Regions from separate parts of the Kitasatospora sp. NPDC048662 genome, predicted to be linked through region 1. Evidence: predicted binding sites of a transcription regulator. Region 1 holds the regulator's gene; the other holds the start of a gene.
The links. Region 1 encodes HspR, which represses chaperone genes until heat shock. Its sites were predicted from a motif close to TTGAGNNNNNNNNNCTCAA; they were not measured.

Region 1 (10,002 bases):
CTGCTCGCTGGAGGCCTTCTCGGCACCTTCCATGTCCTTCCCGCCACCGGCGAGCAGGTAGGGGGCCTTGGCGAAGGCGTGCTCGCGCAGGCTCATGATCAGCAGCTTGGGCGACAGCGGCTTGCCGGTGTTCCAGGCGGGGCACTGCGACTGGCAGCGGCCGCACTCGGTGCAGGTGGAGAAGTCGAGGATGCCCTTCCAGGAGAAGTGCTCGACCTGCGAGACGCCGAACACCGCGTCGTCGGCCGGGTCCTCGAAATCGATCGGGGCGCCGTTGCTGGTCATCGGGCGCAGGGCGCCCAGCGCGGTGCCGCCGTCATCCTCGCGCTTGAAGTAGATGTTGAAGAAGCCCAGGAAGCGGTGCCAGGCGACACCCATCGACGGGTTGATGCCGATGGTGATGGCCCAGGCGAACGAGATGCAGATCTTCAGCATCGCGAACAGGTAGATCAGGTTGACCAGGGTGCCGTGGGCGGTGCCCTGGAACGCGGCGACGATCGGGTACGAGATCAGGTACGTCGGGTCGTAGGAGGTGACGCCTTCGAGGGCGCCTTCCAGACCGCGCAGCATCATGATGCAGATGCCGATGCCGAGGATCGTGTACTCGACGTAGAACGCCTGCCAGGCGATCGAGCCGGCGAACCGGGACTTGCGGCCGGACCGGGACGGCAGGCTGAGCAGGCGGATCACGATCAGGGTGGCGATGCCCAGCGTGGTCAGGGTGCCGATCAGCTCGACGAAGATGTTCCACACCAGCCAGTGGCCGATGACCGGCAGCGCGAAGTCGGCGTCGAAGAGCTGGCCGAAGGCGTTGACCAGGGTGAGGATCAGCGAGAAGAAGCCGACCGCGACGAACCAGTGGGCGACGCCGACCACGCCCCACTTGTTCATCCGGGTGTGGCCGAGGAACTCCTTGGCCACGGTGGCCACGCGCTGCGCGGGCTGCCCGAATCGGGTGCTGTCGGCGGAGCCGGTGCGCACCACCTTGTAGATGTACAGCGCCGCCCGGGCGGCGAGCGCGGTGCCGATCACGAAGGTGACCAGCGAGATGACGATCGCTGCTAGCTGCATCGGCTCTCCGTCTTCAGCGGCTTCCGGTCCGGGTTCTCCCCAGCCTTTCCAAGTCTCCCCCCAAGAGTGTACTGGTCGGTAACTTTCAGGGGTGACGCGCCGGACATTACCGCGCGTTAGCACCCGCCCAGAAGATGTTCAAGGTATGGCGGCAGTCACTAAGCCCAGACTCACCCGTCCGGAGCAGCTCCGAGCCCTGCTCGGAGCGGGTCACGAGATAAGCGCTCAGTAAAGTTGAGCTTCATCGACTCAAAGCTGTTGACGGTTCCGGATCCCTCATGCATCCTTGAGCCTGTACTGCTCAACTTCTCCCCGGAGGTATTCACGATGGCACGCGCGGTCGGCATCGACCTCGGTACGACGAACTCCGTCGTCAGTGTTCTTGAGGGCGGTGAGCCCACGGTCATCACCAACGCCGAGGGTGCTCGGACCACGCCGTCCGTCGTCGCCTTCGCCAAGAACGGCGAGGTGCTCGTCGGCGAGGTCGCCAAGCGCCAGGCGGTCACCAACGTCGACCGGACCATCCGTTCGGTCAAGCGCCACATGGGCACCGACTGGAAGATCGGCATCGACGGCAAGGACTTCACGCCGCAGCAGATCTCCGCCTTCGTCCTGCAGAAGCTCAAGCGGGACGCCGAGGCCTACCTGGGCGAGACGGTCACCGACGCCGTCATCACCGTCCCGGCGTACTTCAACGACTCCGAGCGCCAGGCCACCAAGGAGGCCGGCGAGATCGCGGGCCTGAACGTCCTGCGCATCGTCAACGAGCCGACCGCCGCCGCCCTGGCCTACGGCCTGGACAAGGACGACCAGACCATCCTGGTCTTCGACCTCGGTGGTGGCACCTTCGACGTGTCGCTGCTGGAGATCGGCGACGGCGTGGTCGAGGTCAAGGCCACCAACGGTGACAACCACCTCGGCGGTGACGACTGGGACCAGCGCGTCGTCGACCACCTGGTGAAGGTCTTCCAGTCCGGCCACGGTGTCGACCTGTCCAAGGACAAGATGGCCGTCCAGCGTCTGCGCGAAGCTGCCGAGAAGGCCAAGATCGAGCTGTCCTCCTCCTCGGAGACCTCGATCAACCTGCCCTACATCACGGCCTCCGCCGAGGGCCCGCTGCACCTGGACGAGAAGCTCACCCGCTCCCAGTTCCAGCAGCTGACCGCCGACCTGCTGGACCGCTGCAAGGTTCCGTTCCACAACGTCATCAAGGACGCCGGCATCCAGCTGTCCGAGATCGACCACGTGGTCCTGGTCGGTGGCTCCACCCGTATGCCGGCCGTCGCCGAGCTCGTCAAGGAGCTGACCGGCGGCAAGGACGCCAACAAGGGCGTCAACCCGGACGAGGTCGTCGCCATCGGCGCCTCCCTGCAGGCCGGTGTGCTGAAGGGCGAGGTCAAGGACGTCCTGCTGCTCGACGTCACCCCGCTGTCCCTGGGCATCGAGACCAAGGGCGGCATCATGACGAAGCTGATCGAGCGCAACACCACGATCCCGACCAAGCGCTCCGAGATCTTCACCACCGCCGAGGACAACCAGCCCTCCGTGCAGATCCAGGTCTACCAGGGCGAGCGCGAGATCGCGGCGTACAACAAGAAGCTCGGCATGTTCGAGCTGACCGGCCTGCCGCCGGCCCCTCGCGGCCTGCCGCAGATCGAGGTCACCTTCGACATCGACGCCAACGGCATCATGCACGTGGCCGCGAAGGACCTCGGCACCGGCAAGGAGCAGAAGATGACCGTCACCGGCGGCTCCTCGCTGCCGAAGGACGAGGTCAACCGCATGCGCGAGGAGGCCGAGCGCTACGCGGAGGAGGACCACAAGCGCCGCGAGGCCGTGGAGACCCGCAACCAGGGCGAGCAGCTCGTCTACTCGACCGAGAAGTTCATCGCCGACAACGCCGACAAGCTCCCGGCCGACGTCAAGACCGAGGTCGAGTCCGCCATCGGCGAGCTCAAGGAAGCCCTCAAGGGCGAGGACATCGCGGCCATCCGCACCGCCACCGAGAAGGTCTCCACCACCGCCCAGAAGCTCGGCGCGGCGCTGTACGCGCAGGCCGACGGCGCGGGTGCGGCCACCGGTGCGGCCGGTGCCGGCGAGGCCGGCGCCAAGGACGACGACGTGGTCGACGCCGAGATCGTCGACGACGAGAAGCCCAAGGGCGGTGTGGCATGACGGAGAAGCCGCAGGGCGAGCAGCCCGGCGACGACTCCGCCGCCGAGGAAGCCGTGCTGAAGGCCGCCGAAGAGGCTGTCGCGGGCGCGGGTGCCGAGGAGCTGGCCGCCGCCAAGCGCGAGGCCGTTGAACGCACCGCCGACCTTCAGCGTCTCCAGGCGGAGTACCAGAACTACCGCAAGCGGGTCGAGCGCGACCGGGCCACCGTCCGGGAGATCGCGGTCTCCAGCATCGTGGAGTCGCTGATCCCGGTGCTGGACGACATCGGCCGGGCCCGCGAGCACGGCGAGGTGACGGGTGGCTTCAAGTCCGTCGCCGAGTCGCTGGAGACGGTCGTCGCCAAGCTCGGGCTGCAGCAGTTCGGCAAGGAGGGCGAGCCCTTCGACCCGACCATCCACGAGGCGCTGATGCACAGCTACTCGTCGGACGTCACGGAGGACACCTGCGTGCAGATCCTCCAGCCCGGGTACCGGATCGGCGAGCGGATCATCCGCCCGGCGATGGTCGCGGTCGCGGAGCCCCAGCCGGGCACCCAGACCGCCGGCGAACCGGACGGCGACAAGGCTGACGGCTCGTCCGACAGCTGAGTAGAGTCCCTGAGCGCTGCGGAGTCGTACGTCGTCCAGTACGGCGGCCGGCTCCGCAGCGCCGTATTACGGCTCTGCACAACAGCACGCTTCACCAACAGACTTCAGGATTGATTACGGGAGGTGGCGGTCAAAGGCCATGAGCGCTAAGGACTACGTGGAGAAGGACTACTACAAGGTCCTCGGCGTGCCCAAGGACGCCACCGCCGCCGAGATCAAGAAGACCTACCGCAAGCTGGCCCGGGAGTTCCACCCGGATGCCAACAAGGGCGATGCCAAGGCCGAGGAGCGGTTCAAGGACATCTCCGAGGCGTACGACGTGCTCTCCGACGAGAAGCGCCGCAAGGAGTACGACGAGGCGCGCTCGCTGTTCGCCGGCGGCGGCTTCCGGCCGGGCGGCGGCGCGGGCGGCGCCGGCGGCTTCGACTTCGGCGACCTGTTCAACGGCGGGGCCGGCGGCAGCGGCGGGCTCGGCGACGTGTTCGGCGGCCTGTTCAACCGCGGCGGCCGGCAGACCGCGCAGCCGCGCCGCGGCGCGGACGTCGAGACCGAGGTCACCCTGAACTTCGAGGAGGCCGTGGACGGCGCGACGGTGCCGCTGCGGATGACCTCCCAGGCCGCCTGCCGGGCCTGCGCCGGCACCGGCGCCAAGACCGGTACCACCCCCCGGGTCTGCCCGACCTGCGTCGGCGCGGGCACCGTCAGCCGGGGCCAGGGCGCGTTCGCGCTCTCCGAGCCCTGCCGGGACTGCAAGGGCCGCGGCATGATCGTCGACGACCCGTGCACCGTCTGCCACGGCAGCGGCCGGGCCTCCTCGGCCCGCACCATGCAGGTCCGGATCCCGGCCGGCGTGCAGGACAACCAGCGCATCCGGCTCAAGGGCAAGGGCGCCCAGGGCGAGCGCGGCGGCCAGCCCGGCGACCTGTACGTCACTGTGCACGTCGACTCGCACCCGGTGTTCGGGCGCAAGGGTGACAACCTCACCGTGACGGTGCCGGTCAGCTTCCCCGAGGCCGCACTCGGCGGCACCATCGAGGTGCCGACCCTGAACGGACCGGCCGTGAAGCTCAAGCTGCCCCCGGGCAGCGCCAACGGCCTGACCATGCGGGCCCGCGGCAAGGGCGCCACCCGCAAGGACGGCACCCGTGGAGATCTGCTGGTCACTGTCGAGGTCGCCGTACCCAAGATCGTCAGCGGCGACGCCCTGAGCGCACTGGAGCAGTACCGCGAGGCCACCGCCTCGGACGACCCGCGAGCCGCCCTGTTCAAGGCGGCGGAGGGAGCGTGAGACCCCGATGAGTCCCCACCCCGACAGCCCGCGCGGCGCCGAGGGCCGGATCGGCGCCGGCATCGGCGAGGGCCTGCCCGGCGCGGGCCGCCGCCCCGCCGGCCCGCCGACGTACATCCTCACCGAGGACACCCCGGTCTACGTGATCTCGGTGGCCGCCGAGCTCTCCGGTCTGCACCCGCAGACCCTGCGCCAGTACGACCGGCTCGGCCTGGTCTGCCCCGACCGCACCGCCGGGCGCGGGCGGCGCTACTCCGCCCGCGACATCCAGCAGCTGCGCGAGGTCCAGCGGCTCTCCCAGGACGAGGGCATCAACCTGGCCGGAATCAAGCGGATCATCGAACTGGAGAACCAGGTCGCCGCGCTGCAGTCCCGGGTCTCCGAGCTGGTCGACGCCCTGGAGGGCGCCGCCGCCACGCTCCAGCAGCGCGAGGCCGCCGTGCACGCCTCCTACCGCCGCGACCTGGTGCCCTACCAGCAGGTCCAGCAGTCCAGCGCGCTGGTGGTCTGGCGTCCCAAGCGCTGAATCCGGCCCTCCGGTCACCGACCGCCGGCACCCCGATCCGACGCGGGGTGCCGGCGGTTCGCGGTTCCGTGAGAGAGTTCCCCTGGATCGAATCCGGAGGGTCGGACCGGGCCGTCCCTCCAGCTCTTCGACAAAAGACTTGCCGCCTGGAATCCTGACAAGGAGGATCCCCGGTGTGATCGAAGCGACGGCGAGGAGCCGCAAATGAGTGGAAAGGCTCCATTCGGCTCCGTGGCGGCGGGGACGACCACGGTCCTGACCGCGGAAGCCCGTGACCTGTACCTGAGGGTGGTCCGGGCCGGCGGGCAGCACCCGCAATCAGCCGCCGACCCGGTGGAAGCGGCGGCATTGGCCGAACTCGTCGGACTCGGACTGCTGGTTCCGGACACCACCGAGGCCGGCCATCTGATCGCAGTCGACCCGACCCAGCTCGCCGCCGGTTTGGCAAATACCTGGCAACGACAGGCTTTGGACCTGCTGTCCCGGACGATTTCCCTGCCGACCGAATTCCACGACCTTTTCCAGGCGTACCACTCGCCCGCCGACCTCGGCGGCTCGATCGAGTACGTCCGCGGGAAGGTGCTCATCAATCAGAAGATCCAGCAGTACGTCGATTCCGGAATGAAGGAGGCGCTCGCCCTCCAGCCCGGTGGCCCCCGCCCGCCGGAATTGCTGGATGCCACCTTCGAGCGCGATCTCAGCAGCCTGAGCCGCGGCACCACGATGCGCACCATCTACCACGCGAGCACCCGCTACCATCAGCCCACCCGCGATTACGTCGCCAAGCTGACCAAGGCCGGCGGGCAGTACCGCACGCTCGACGAGCCGTACGGCCGGCTGATCGTGCTCGACCGCCGCCTCGCCGTCATCCCGGTGGGCGACGACATGGGCCTGGCGGCGTTCATCCACGAACCGGCCATCGCCGCCTATCTCACGGACGCCGTTTTCGAACCGAGTTGGAACCGGGCGCTCACCTTCGACGGCGATCGCTCCGTACCCCAACAGGTGGTTTCACGGCTGCGCCAGACCATTATCGAACTGCTACTGGCGGGCACGAACCACCGCGTCATAGCGCGACGGCTCGGCATCAGCGAACGAACTCTGGCACGCCATATCGCGGAAATGCGGGAGGACTACAACGTCGACTCCCTCTTCCAGCTCGGTTACGTACTCGCCCAGGCGTCGGCCGCCTCCCAGCTCCCGGGCGAGTGATCGGACGCGCCCCCGGTCTTGTGGTCATCCCGGCATCCGTACGGCCTTATCGGCCGCCGGACTCGGTCCCCTGTCCGGGACGCCACAAGCACACCGAATGACTCAGGCCCAGCCGATGTCCAGAGCGGAAGCCGCCGTGGACGCCTTCGCGACGGCGCCGTTTTCCGCCGCCGTTCCCGTGTTGGAACCGCTGAGCGCGACACCGGCCAGAACCGCCGCGCCGACTGCCAGCGGAATCAGTGCCTTCCGGACAAAACGCCTCATGCGAGACATACAACCTCCCCTGTCCCCGTTCTTGTCGTTGAACCGAATTCGAGGCTCAATCGGCACCAATAGTGCCGCAGTTCGCTCAACTCCGCCAAGAGGCCAGGCTGCCCCGGTGCGTCATCTCGCTGCCAGGCATCCACATGCCACCGGACAACCCTGGACGCAACCGCAGGTCACGATGGACGATCAGTTCGCTCTCAATGGGCCGGCAAGCCGACCACACTTGCCAATGCACCATCAATTCCCAGTTCAACAATGCACCCCAAGCTTCAGCTTGAGCAGCCACTGACCACACCGCCGCCGGCACTCGATCATCCGGACGGCCTGTCCCCGGAGCTGACAGATGAGAGAGTCCGAACTGCAGCACCAGACGTCCGCGAGCAGCGAAGGGCGGCGCGCACGGGTCTTCCTCGCCGCACCCCTGATGCGGCTGACCGGGCCGGCGGACAGCGTGGTGACGCTGGCCAGCCGCACCAGGCTGACCACCCTGCGGAGCACGCTGCTGCGCAGCGGGGCCGCGGTGTACAGCGCCCACCACAGCGACGCGTGGACGGTGGCCGGCCGGGCGCCGGAGCAGCGCGTGCCCTCGGACTTCCGGGCGATGCAGAGCGCGGACCTGGTGTTCGCGTACGTCGGTGCCCCGCTGTCCGCCGGGGTCAGCCTGGAGCTGGGCTGGGCGTCGGCGCTGCGCAAGCCGATCGTGCTGCTGGTGGACGAGGCGATCACCCACAACCCGCTGATCGCCACCATCGAGCAGGTCTCCCCCGTGCTGCCGCTGGTGTTCGACGACACCTGGTCGCAGGAGGCGCTGCACCACACCGTGGAGACCGCGCTGGACTGGGCCGGCATGGCGCTGTCGCTGCGCAGCGGCTTCTGGACCGCACCGGGCGAGCAGTTCCCGCGGACGCGCCGCGAGCACGCCGGCCCGTACGGCTTCTGGTCCCCGGAGATCGCCACCGGCTGACGGCCGGTCAGCCCGCCGCCGGGCCTTCGGACGCCCGCATCTGCCAGCCCAGTTGGAACAGCGTCTCCGCGTCGTGCAGTTCGCGCAGCCGGGAGATGTGACCCGCCACGGTCCGCTCCGACAGCCCGAGGCGGGAGGCGATCGAACGCTGCGTCAGCCCCTGGGCGAGCAGGCGGCCGACCTGTTCGTGGACCGGGACGACGCTCTCGCACTCGCGGTCGGCCGAGCGCCAGCGGACCCGCTCGGCCCGCTCCCAGTCCCGCTCGAAGGCGGCGACCAGGAACGCGACCACCGCCGGGTCCTCGACCAGCGCGGCGCTGGAGTTGTCCGCCGCCGCCGGGACGACGGCGACCCGGCGGTCGTAGATCGTCATCCGGCTGAACGGCTCGCTCAGCGTGCGGAACCGTCCGCCCCACCCGGTGACGGCCTCCGCCCAGCGCACCGTGGCCTCGTCGAGCAGCGCGGCCGGCTCGTAGACCGTGCGCAGCACGGCGCCGCCGGTCAGGAAGCAGCGGACGCGCTCCAGGGAGTCGGCCTGGAGGTCGCCCGGGAGCATCCCGCCGGGGTGCAGGGCGAGCACCTCCTCGGCCGCCTCGCTCTCCAGCTCCCGCACCCGCTCCCGGATCCGGTCGGTGCGTTCGACGTGCTGCACCACGCTGGAGCGGTCCGCGCGGCGCGGGGTGGCGTCGTAGGCGCGGGTGAGGTCCTCCAGCAGGGCGGGCATCTCCTCGGCGCGCAGCAGCATCCGGGTGCCCTCGGCGCGGAGTTCGGCGCTGATCCGGTCGCCGACCGTGCGGGGGTTGACCGCCGTCAGCGACTGGTCGGCCACGTCGTGCGCCAGCAGCCCGAGTTCCAGCAGCCGCAGCACCCCCGCCGAGTCCTGTTCGACCGCCTCGCGGAAGGCCACCCGGCCGCCCTGGTCCAGGATCTGCTGGTACAGCCGCCGCTCGGGCCCGGTCGGCAGGGCGGCTCCGTTCGGCTCGCTCACAGGTCCCACTCCTTCCGGGCCGCTCCGGTGCGGCGCCCGGGCGGTCGGTTCCGATCGGTCATTGAGGCGCTCCGCGCAGCTGCCAGCCGAGCTGGAACAGGGTCTCCGCATCGTAGAGCTCGCGCAGCCGGGCGATGTGGGCGGCCACCGTCCGTTCCGACAGGCCGAGCCGGGAGGCGATGGCGCGCTGGGTGAGGCCCTGGGCGAGCAGGGTGCCGACCTCTTTCGGGACGCCGGTGCCGCGCGGGCGGCCGGCCAGGGCGTGCCAGTCGATCCGGGCGGCGCGTGTCCAGTCCCGCTCGAACAGGTCGATCAGGGTGGCCAGGACGGCCGGGTCCTCGACGAAGGCGGCCTGGTTGTCGTCCGGTGAGGCGCTGATGATGGCGATCCGCCGGTCGAAGATCAGCATCTTTCGGAACGGCTCGTCCAGGACCCGGATCCGCTCGCCGGCGGCCGAGACCGTCGCGGCGTAGTCGGCGGTCGGCGGATCGGTGAGCGCGCCCGGCTGGTAGAGGGTGCGCAGGGCGATGCCCCGGGCCAGGAAGTCCAGCGAACGCGTCAGGGCCTGCCGCATCTGCCCGACCGGGCGGGCGCCGCCGGGCTGGGCGGCGATCGTCTCCTCGTGCATCTCGGACTCGATCTGCATGATCCGGTGCCGGATCTGCAGACGGTGGTTCACCCGCTCCACCGCGTGCGACCGGTCGGGGCGGCGCGGGGCCTGGTCGTAGGCGTGCACCAGGTCCTCCAGCTGGGCCGGGGCCCGCTGCGAGCTCGCCAGCGTGCGGATCGCCGCCTCCCGCAGGCCGGCGCTCAGCCGGTCGGCCAGCGCACGGGGGTTGACGGCGCTCAGCGACTCGTCGACGGCGTCATGGATCAGCAGGCCGAGTTCGATCAGCCGCAGGGTGGCGGCGGCGTTCTGCTGCA
Region 2 (10,002 bases), on a different contig from region 1:
GGCTGGAAGACCGGCGGAGGCGGGACGGAGTGCGGCGGACGGTCGGATGTCATGCGGCGAATCCCCCTCGGTGCGAGTGAACCCGGCCCGGCCGCGCCCCGACTGGAGACCCTGCGGCCCGGTGGTGGAAAAACGACCAGGGACAACCTACCGATCCGTCAGCCCCCTTGCGGGGCAAGGGCGTTGACGAAGTCCGGAAACGCCGCGACCCCCGCCCCCGGAGACCGGGGACGGGGGCCGACAGGGCCTTGGCGGGCGTCAGCGCGTCAGAGCGCGAACACCTCGTCGATCAGGGCCGCCTGCTCGGCGGCGTGCCGCTTGGCCGAGCCGACCGCGGGGGCCGAGGAGGCCGTGCGGGCGACGCGGCGCAGACGGGCGCCACCGTTGGCCGAGCGGCCGATGACGACCTGCAGGTGATCGACCAGGTTCATCGCGATGAACGGCCAGGCACCCTGGTTGGCCGGCTCCTCCTGCGCCCAGACGAACTGGACACCCTCGCCGTAGCGGGCCAGCTCCTCCTGGAGCTCCGCGATCGGCAGCGGGTACAGGCGCTCGACGCGGACGATCGCGGTGTCGGTGATGCCGCGGTCGGTCCGGGCCGCCTCCAGGTCGTAGTAGAACTTGCCGGAGGTGATGACCACCTTGCGCACCTGCGCCGGGTCCACCGTGCTGTCGCCGATCACCGGGCGGAACGAGCCGCTCATGAACTCGGACGCCGAGGACGCCGCGGCCTTCAGACGCAGCATCGACTTCGGGGTGAAGACGACCAGCGGCTTGTGGTGCGGGTTGTGCGCCTGCCAGCGCAGCAGGTGGAAGTAGTTCGACGGCAGGGTCGGCATGGCGACCGTCATGTTGTCCTGCGCGCACAGCGCCAGGAAGCGCTCCGGGCGGGCGGACGAGTGGTCCGGGCCCTGGCCCTCCATGCCGTGCGGCAGCAGCAGGGTGACGCCGGAGTGCTGGCCCCACTTCTGCTCGGCGGACGCGATGTACTCGTCGACCATGGTCTGCGCGCCGTTGACGAAGTCGCCGAACTGCGCCTCCCACATGACCAGCGCGTTCGGGCGGGTCAGCGAGTAGCCGTACTCGAAGCCCATCGCCGCGTACTCGCTGAGCAGCGAGTCGTAGACGGTGAAGCGGGCCTGGTCCTCGGTCAGGTACATCAGCGGGGTGTAGTCCTCGCCGGTGTTCCGGTCGATCAGCACCGCGTGGCGCTGACCGAAGGTGCCGCGGCGGGAGTCCTGGCCGGCCAGGCGGACCGGGTGGCCCTCCATCAGCAGCGAGCCGATGGCGAGCGCCTCGCCGGTCGCCCAGTCGATGGTGTTGTCCTCGACCGAGGCGGCGCGGCGCTGCAGCTGCGGCAGCAGACGCGGGTGGACGGTCAGCCAGTCCGGCAGGTTGACCTGCGAGGCGGCGATCCGCTTGATCATCTCGGCGGAGATGCCGGTCTGGATGGCCACCGGGAAGTTCGCGACCGGGCGGCCGGTCTCGGCCGGCGCCGGGGCGGCGGTGGCCTCGCGGACCTCGGCGAACACCTTCTCCAGCTGGCCCTGGAAGTCCTGGAGCGCCTGCTCCGCCTCTTCCATGGTGATGTCGCCGCGACCGATCAGCGCCTCGGTGTACAGCTTGCGCACCGAACGCTTCTTGTCGATCAGGTCGTACATCAGCGGCTGGGTGAACGACGGGTTGTCGGCCTCGTTGTGACCGCGGCGGCGGTAGCAGATGAGGTCGATCACGACGTCCTTGTGGAACGCCTGGCGGAACTCGAAGGCGAGCCGCGCGACGCGGACCACGGCCTCCGGGTCGTCGCCGTTCACGTGGAAGATCGGCGCCTCGATCATCCGGGCCACGTCGGTGCAGTACATCGACGAGCGCGAGGAGGTCGGGGCGGCGGTGAAGCCGACCTGGTTGTTGACCACGATGTGCACGGTGCCGCCGGTGCGGTAGCCGCGCAGCTGCGACATGTTCAGGGTCTCCGCGACCACGCCCTGGCCCGCGAAGGCCGCGTCGCCGTGGATCTGGATCGGCAGCACCGGGAAGGTCGTGCCGCCGAAGTCCAGGATGTCCTGCTTGGCGCGGGCGATGCCCTCGACGACCGGGTCGACGGTCTCCAGGTGGGACGGGTTCGCGGCCAGCGACACCTTGATGGTCTCGCCGTCCAGGCCGGTGAAGGTGCCCTCCGAGCCCAGGTGGTACTTCACGTCGCCCGAGCCGTGCATCGACTTCGGGTCGAGGTTGCCCTCGAACTCGCCGAAGATCTTGCCGAACGGCTTGCCGACGATGTTCGCCAGCACGTTCAGGCGGCCGCGGTGCGCCATGCCGATGACGGCCTCGTCGAGGCGGTGCTCGGCGGCGGCGTCGATGGTGGCGTCCAGCAGCGGGATGAGCGACTCGCCGCCCTCCAGCGAGAAACGCTTCTGCCCGACGTACTTGGTCTGCAGGAAGGTCTCGAAGGCCTCGGCCGAGTTCAGTCGGCGCAGGACGCGCAGCTGCTCCTCGCGCTCCGGCTTGGTGTACGGCTTCTCCAGGCGCTCCTGCAGCCACTTGCGCTGCGCCGGGTCCTGGATGTGCATGTACTCGATGCCGACGGTGCGGCAGTACGTGTTGCGCAGCAGGCCGAGGATGTCGCGGAGCTTCATCATCTTCTGGCCGCCGAAGCCGCCCACCGCGAACTCGCGCTCCAGGTCCCACAGGGTGAGGCCGTGCGTGGTGACGTCCAGGTCGGGGTGCTTGCGCTGCATGTACTCCAGCGGGTCGGTGTCGGCCATCAGGTGACCGCGGACCCGGTAGGAGTGGATGAGCTCCATGACGCGCGCGGTCTTGTTGACCTCGTCGTCGTGCGTGGTCGCCACGTCGGTGGCCCAGCGCACCGGCTCGTACGGGATCCGCAGAGCCTCGAACACCTCGTCGTAGAAGTTGTTCCCGCCCAGCAGCAGCTGGTGGATCGAGCGGAGGAACTCGCCCGAGGCCGCGCCCTGGATGACCCGGTGGTCGTAGGTCGAGGTGAGCGTCATGATCTTGGAGACGCCCAGGCGGGCCAGGGTCTCCGGGGAGGAGCCCTGGAACTCGGCCGGGTACTCCATCGCGCCGACGCCGACGATGGTGCCCTGGTTCTGCATCAGGCGCGGCACGGAGTGCACGGTGCCGATGCCGCCCGGGTTGGTCAGCGAGACCGTGACGCCGGTGAAGTCGTCCATGGTCAGCTTGTTGGCGCGGGCCCGGCGGACGATGTCCTCGTAGGCCTGCCAGAAGCCGAAGAAGTCGAGCGTCTCGGCCTTCTTGATGGCCGCGACGACCAGCTGGCGGTCGCCGTTCGGCTTGACCAGGTCGATGGCGAGGCCCAGGTTCACGTGCTCGGGCTTCACCAGGTAGGACTTGCCGTCCTCCACCTTGTAGCTGTAGTTCATGCCCGGGTTGGCCTTCACGGCCTGGACCAGCGCGTAGCCGATCAGGTGGGTGAAGGAGACCTTGCCGCCGCGGGCACGCTGCAGGTGGTTGTTGATGACGATGCGGTTGTCGATCAGCAGCTTGGCGGGCACCGCGCGCACCGAGGTGGCGGTCGGAACCTCCAGCGAAGCATCCATGTTCGACGCCACGGCCTTCGCCGGGCCGCGCAGCTGCACCAGCTCCGGGCCCTCGGCGGCGGCCTTCGCGGCGGCGGCCGGAGCCGCGGCCTTCGGCGCGGGCGGGGCGGCGGGAGCGGCGGCCAGCGGCGCGGAAGCCACCGGCTGCGCGGGCGCCGGGGCGGCGGCCGGAGCGGGGGCTGCGGGCGCGGCCGGGGCAGCAGCAACGGGAGCGGCAACAGGGGCCGGCTGGGCGCCGACCGGGGTTGCGGCCTGGGTCACGGGAGTCACCTCGGTACCGGGCTTGTAGTCGGCGAAAAAGTCCCACCAGGCGCGATCGACCGAAGCCGGGTCCTGGAGGTACTGCTGGTAGATCTCGTCGACGAGCCACTCATTGGGGCCGAAGCCAGTGGAGCTTGCCGAGCTGGGGGTTTCTTGGTGTGGCGACACGGGGCAACCGCCCTCTTCCGCTTCCTTTTGGGATGGTGGACAGCGGGGATTAAGGCTACGCCTCCGATGAGTGATCGCGCAGTCCCCGATGCTCAGGCGTCGCCCAGATCACATCGGTGGACCGGATTTTGGCCGGAACTGTGCGTTAGAGATGACGAAAAGCAGGGAAGCGGTGGACGGGTCGTTCGCTGCCATATCGAGTGAAAATCGGACGAACTGGCCGGGCGGGGCCGCTGGTTGACCGTCCCGGCCCGGCCTCGAAACATGGTTTGTACCGGTTCCGCCACAAACCGGGCGGCGATCACGAGGTGATCACGCTCTCACCCGGCAGGGCGACCTCGATCCGGCAGCCCGCGGCGGCCTCCGCCACCCGGATCCGTCCGCCGTGCAGATCCACCGCCCAACGGGCGATGGCCAGACCCAGGCCGGTCCCGCCGTCACTGCCCGGGCCGAGCGCGGTCGGCGAACCGCTGCGGCCGAACCGCTCGAACACCCGCTCCCGGTCGGCGACCGGAATGCCCGGGCCCTGGTCCTCCACCTCCAGCAGCAACCCGCCGTCCTCCGCCCCCCGGGCCCGCACCGTCACGGTGCCGCCGGCCGGCGAGTGCTTGCAGGCGTTGTCCACCAGATTGGCCACCACCTGGTGCAGCCGTTCCGCGTCCGCCACCGCCGACAGGTCGGCCGGTTGCACATCGAGCGCCAGCCGCACGTCTTCGCGCCGGGCGTACGCGCCGCCCGCCGTCGCGCCGTCCACCGTCACGCCCCGCAGCACGCCGTCCAGGAACTCCCGCACCTGGAACGGGCGGCAGTCCAGCGGGACCACGCCGTCGTCGAGCTTCGACAGGTCCAGCAGGTGGGTGACCAGCCGGCCCAGGCGCTCGGTCTGCTCCAGCGCGGTGCCCAGGTTCTTCGGATCCGGCTTCACCACGCCGTCCACCACGTTCTCCAGCAGGCCGCGCAGGGCCGCGATCGGCGTGCGCAGTTCGTGCGAGACGTTGGCGATCAGCTCGCGGCGGTGCCGGTCGGCGGCCTCCAGGTCGCCCGCCATCCGGTTGAAGGTGTCGGCCAGCTCGCCGATCTCGTCCCGGGAGGAGACGTTCACCCGGGCGGTGTAGTCGCCCTCGGCCATCGACCGGGCCGCCGCCGTCATGTCCCGCAGCGGCGCGGTCAGACCGTTCGCCAGGAACTGCATGAACAGCAGCGAGGCGATCAGCGAGAAGATCATGATGATGCGGATCTGGGTCTCCGAGCGGATCGCCACCACCACCATGCCGGTGGCCAGCACCACCGAGACCACCACCAGCATCGCCAGCTTGCCCTTGACCGAGCGCACCGGATCGAACGGGCGGATGTCGGCCCACACCCGGCGCGCGGCGCGCACTGCCAGCGGGGGCCGCGGGGTCGGCTCGGATTCCCCGTTGCGTTGCTGTGGAAAAGTCATGTGTCCCCAGAACTCGTCCCCCGTGCACGACCGGACCGCCGCGCGGGCCCCCCGGAGGCCCGGACCGGCGGCGCCCGGTCAGGACAGCGGAGCCTCCAGCGCGTAGCCCACGCCGTGCACCGTGCGGATCCAGCTGGCGCCGATCTTCCGGCGCAGCGCCTTCACGTGGCTGTCCACCGTGCGGGTGCCGGACGCGTCGGTCCAGTCCCACACCTCGGCCAGCAGCTGCTCGCGGGTCAGCACGGCGCGCGGCTGCGCGGCCAGGCAGGCCAGCAGGTCGAACTCGGTCGGCGTCAGGTGCACGTCGCCCGAACCCAGCCGGACCCGGCGCTGCACGTGGTCGATCTCCAGTTCGCCGAAACGCAGGCTGCCGAGAGCCGGAGTGCGGGCCGCCTGCTGGGCGCGCTCCACCCGGCGCAGCAGCACGTTCACCCGGGCCGCGAGCTCGCGCATCGAGAACGGCTTGGTCATGTAGTCGTCCGCGCCGACGCCCAGACCGACCAGCAGGTCCGTCTCGTCGTCCCGTGCGGTCAGCATCAGCACCGGCACCGGGCGCTGGGCCTGGATCCGGCGGCACACCTCCAGGCCGTCGAAGCCCGGCAGCATGATGTCGAGCACCACCAGGTCGGGCTGCCAGGTGTGGAACCCGTCCACCGCGCCCGGCCCGTCGTGGGCCACCGCCACCTTGAAGCCCTCGGCTCCCAGCCGCGCCGCGATCGACTCCGCGATGGTCGGCTCGTCCTCCACGACGAGCACCCGTCGCTGGGTACCCACCGGCCCACTGCTGATCGTCTCTTGCTGGATCTCTGTCACGGTCACGCCACCGCCCCCAGGGCTGCGGGCCGGCCGCCTGTGGGGACAGCGGGCTCCGCGTCGTAGTCGTCTTGTTCCGTCGTGGGCTGTTGCCCCGCCCGCCGGTGCTGCACCTGGCAGCGTACGGACGCCGCACCCGCCCGGGCGGGGCCGACCGGAGGATTCCGGCCGCGCACCGTCATGCTTGGCAGGTCCCCGTTCGGACGGGCACGGGCCAGTACCTTACCCAAAGCACTTGCGACCTGTAACGGTACGTGTGCGAGCGGCATATGCACGGACAGCGGTCTTCACAGGACTTACCCAGACACCTCTCACCTGCCACCCGTATCGTGGGGCCGACGAGGCGTTCGGGAGGCACGATGACCAGCGCGGCACTGCGACGACGGCTGATCCGCCCCGGCCTGCGGGCCGTCCCCACCCCGCGAACGAACCCGTTCGCGCTCGGTTACCTCGCCCTGCTGCTCGGCACCACGCTCTACGCCCGCTTCGGCGACCCCGAGACGGTGCACCGGCTCCAGTCGGTGTCCTCCACCGACGCGCACAACCTGCTCGTCCACCCCGTGGTCTCCCTCATCGGCAGCGGCCTGTGGGTCGCCGGCTCGGTGTGGGCGCCCTACTTCTGGGCCTTCCTCTTCACCGTCGCACCTCTTGAACGGCGGGCCGGGGGACTCCGTGCCCTCGGCGTCTTCGGAGCCGGGCACATCGGGGCGACGCTGCTCTCGCAGGGGGTGGCTGTCGCCACTGTGGCGGGGGGGGCGGCAGGGCCCGATGTGCTGGACGCGATGGACATCGGGGTCAGTTACGGAGTGCTGGCCTCTCTCGGCGGGCTGGCCGGGCTGCTGCCGCGGCCGGGGCGGGCCCTCGCGCTGGGGGCGGGGCTGGCGTTGATCGGACACCAGTTGCTGTCCGACCCCGATCTGGTGACTTCGGTCGGGCACCCCGCCGCGTTGCTGCTCGGAGTCGGGCTGTGGCCGTGGCTGAGGCGGGGCCGGGGGCCGCGCGGGCCGGAGCGGGCCAGGGCCTGGAAGGCCGCGACTGCTGCTTCGTAGCAGGTCATTGAGGGTGCTGCGATCCTCCGGGGGAGTTTCTCTCGGAGTGAACAGCCGGCGGGGAACAATTGAGGTGTCGCAAACCTTAGTCAGGTCAGCTCAACTTCACTGACTGGGGAGAGATCATGGCATCGACGTCCGTTCCGCTCACTCTGCCCGTGCTGCCCCTCGACGACGAGGTGGTGCTCCCTGGCATGGTGGTTCCGCTGGAGCTTTCGGATCCGGAGGTGAGGGCCGCCGTGGAGGCGGCCAGGGCGGGGAGCAACGGGGGCAAGCCGCAGGTGCTGCTGGTGCCGCGGCTGGACGGGTCGTACGCGGCGGTGGGAGCGCTGGCGACGGTCGAGCAGGTCGGGCGGCTGGCGGACGGGGATCCGGCGGCGCTGGTGCGGGCCGTGCGCCGGGTGCGGATCGGCCGGGGGACGACCGGGCCGGGGGCGGCGCTGTGGGTGGAGACCACGCCGTTCCAGGAGTCGGACGCCGGGCTGCCGGTGGCGGGCCGCGCGGCCGAGCTGGTCAAGGAGTACAAGGCGCTGTCCACCAAGTGGCTGCGCAAGCGCGGAGCGTGGCAGATCGTCGACCGGGTGGCCGCGATCGAGGACATCGGCGAGCTCGCGGACAACATCGGGTACGCGCCGTTCGCCACCGCCGAGCAGAAGCTGAAGGTGCTGCTGGAGGCCGACCGTCCGGCCCGGCTGGAGTACGCGCTGGGGCTGCTGCGCGAGCACCTCGCGGAGGAGGAGGTCAACGACACCATCCGCAAGGACGTCGAGGAGGGCGTCGCCAAGCAGCAGAAGGAGTTCCTGCTGCGCCGCCAGCTGGAGGCCGTCCGCAAGGAGCTGGCCGAGCTGAACGGTGAGGCAGGTTCGGAGGACGACTACCGGGCGCGGGTGGAGGCGGCGGAGCTGCCGGAGAAGGTGCGGGAGGCGGCGCTCAAGGAGGTCGACAAGCTGGAGCGTTCCAGTGACCAGTCGCCCGAGGGCTCGTGGATCCGCACCTGGCTGGACACCGTGCTGGAGCTGCCGTGGAACGAGCGCTCCGAGGATTCGTACGACCTGGCCGGTGCGCGGGCCGTGCTGGACGCCGACCACAACGGGCTGGCGGACGTGAAGGACCGGATCGTCGAGTACCTGGCGGTGCGCAAGCGCCGGGCCGAGCAGGGCCTCGGGCAGATCGGCGGCCGGCGCGGGGGAGCGGTGCTGGCCCTGGTCGGCCCTCCGGGGACGGGAAAGACCTCGCTCGGCGAATCCGTGGCGAAGGCGATGGGCCGGTCGTTCGTCCGGGTGGCCCTCGGCGGCGTCCGGGACGAGGCGGAGATTCGCGGCCACCGGCGGACGTACGTGGGCTCGATCCCCGGCCGGATCGTCCGGGCGATCAAGGAGGCCGGGACGATGAACCCGGTGGTGTTGCTGGACGAGATCGACAAGGTCGGCTCGGACTACCGGGGCGACCCGGCGGCGGCGCTGCTGGAGGTGCTGGACCCGGCGCAGAACCACACCTTCCGGGACCACTACCTGGAGGTCGAGCTCGACCTGTCCGACGTGGTGTTCCTGGCCACCGCCAATGTGCTGGAGGCGATCCCGGAGCCGCTGCTGGACCGGATGGACCTGGTCCGGCTGGACGGCTACACCGAGGACGAGAAGGTCGCCATCGCCCGCGACCACCTGCTGCCCCGCCAGCTCGCCAAGGCGGGCCTGGCCGCGGAGCAGCTGACGGTGGGCGAGGAGGCGCTGCGCCGGCTCGCCGCCGAGTACACCCGGGAGGCGGGCGTCCGGAACCTGGAGCGGTCGATCGCGCGGATCCTGCGCAAGGTCGCGGCGCAGATCGAGCTGGGCGAGCGCGAACTGCCCGCCGCGATCGGCCCGGACGACCTGCGCGAGCTGCTGGGCCGGCCGCACCACGTGCCGGAGTCGGCGCAGGAGCCGGCCGAGCGGCGCACCGCGGTGCCCGGGGTGGCGACCGGACTGGCGGTGACCGGGGCCGGCGGTGACGTCCTGTACATCGAGGCGTCGCTGGCGGACGCGGAGACCGGCTCGACCGGGCTGACGCTGACCGGGCAGCTGGGCGACGTGATGAAGGAGTCGGCGCACATCGCGCTCTCCTACCTGCGGTCGCGCGGTGCCGAGCTGGAGCTGCCGGTGACGGGCCTGCGCGAGCGGGGCATCCACCTGCACGTGCCGGCCGGCGCGGTGCCGAAGGACGGCCCGAGCGCGGGCATCACGATGACCACGGCGCTGGCCTCGCTGCTGTCGGGGCGCAAGGTGCGCACCGATGTGGCGATGACCGGCGAGGTGTCGCTGACCGGCCGGGTGCTGCCGATCGGCGGGGTCAAGCAGAAGCTGCTGGCCGCGGACCGGGCCGGGGTCACCACGGTGATCATCCCGAAGCGCAACGAGGCGGATCTGGACGACATCCCCGCCGAGGTGCTGGAGCGGCTCACGGTGCACGCCGTGTCCGATGTCCGGGAGGTGCTGCGGCTGGCGCTGGAGCCGGCCGAAGTGCTGGTCGCGGCGGCCTGACGGCGGCCGAGGGGCCGGGGAGCGTCCACTCCCCGGCCCTCGGTGGTTGCCGATCCGGGCCCATGGCAGACTTCCGGCATGCCGTCCCCTACGCAGCGCGCGCTGACCGCAATGCCGGAGTCGTTCCGTCCGTTCCTGGTCAAGCACCGCAAGTTGGTGAAGTTCCTCGTGGT

Region 2: a site for HspR is predicted at 7,398-7,416, ahead of lon (endopeptidase La). Genes of this name have one in related genera too.

The regions. Positions count from the first base shown of each region.
Region 1 is NZ_JBVJHA010000001.1:820,938-830,939, forward strand. It holds gene ACZ6R9_RS04000 ((Fe-S)-binding protein) at 1-1,071, opposite strand, end outside; gene dnaK (molecular chaperone DnaK) at 1,399-3,246, shown strand; gene grpE (nucleotide exchange factor GrpE) at 3,243-3,833, shown strand; gene dnaJ (molecular chaperone DnaJ) at 3,973-5,121, shown strand; gene ACZ6R9_RS04020 (heat shock protein transcriptional repressor HspR) at 5,129-5,647, shown strand; gene ACZ6R9_RS04025 (helix-turn-helix domain-containing protein) at 5,852-6,859, shown strand; gene ACZ6R9_RS04030 (hypothetical protein) at 6,962-7,123, opposite strand; gene ACZ6R9_RS04035 (hypothetical protein) at 7,470-8,090, shown strand; gene ACZ6R9_RS04040 (LuxR C-terminal-related transcriptional regulator) at 8,098-9,078, opposite strand; gene ACZ6R9_RS04045 (LuxR C-terminal-related transcriptional regulator) at 9,137-10,002, opposite strand, start outside.
Region 2 is NZ_JBVJHA010000002.1:341,221-351,222, reverse strand. It holds partial or broken gene ACZ6R9_RS07515 (protein kinase domain-containing protein) at 1-53, opposite strand, end outside; gene ACZ6R9_RS07510 (multifunctional oxoglutarate decarboxylase/oxoglutarate dehydrogenase thiamine pyrophosphate-binding subunit/dihydrolipoyllysine-residue succinyltransferase subunit) at 267-4,010, opposite strand; gene ACZ6R9_RS07505 (HAMP domain-containing sensor histidine kinase) at 4,312-5,451, opposite strand; gene ACZ6R9_RS07500 (response regulator transcription factor) at 5,530-6,264, opposite strand; gene ACZ6R9_RS07495 (rhomboid-like protein) at 6,624-7,313, shown strand; gene lon (endopeptidase La) at 7,439-9,829, shown strand; gene ACZ6R9_RS07485 (GtrA family protein) at 9,908-10,002, shown strand, end outside.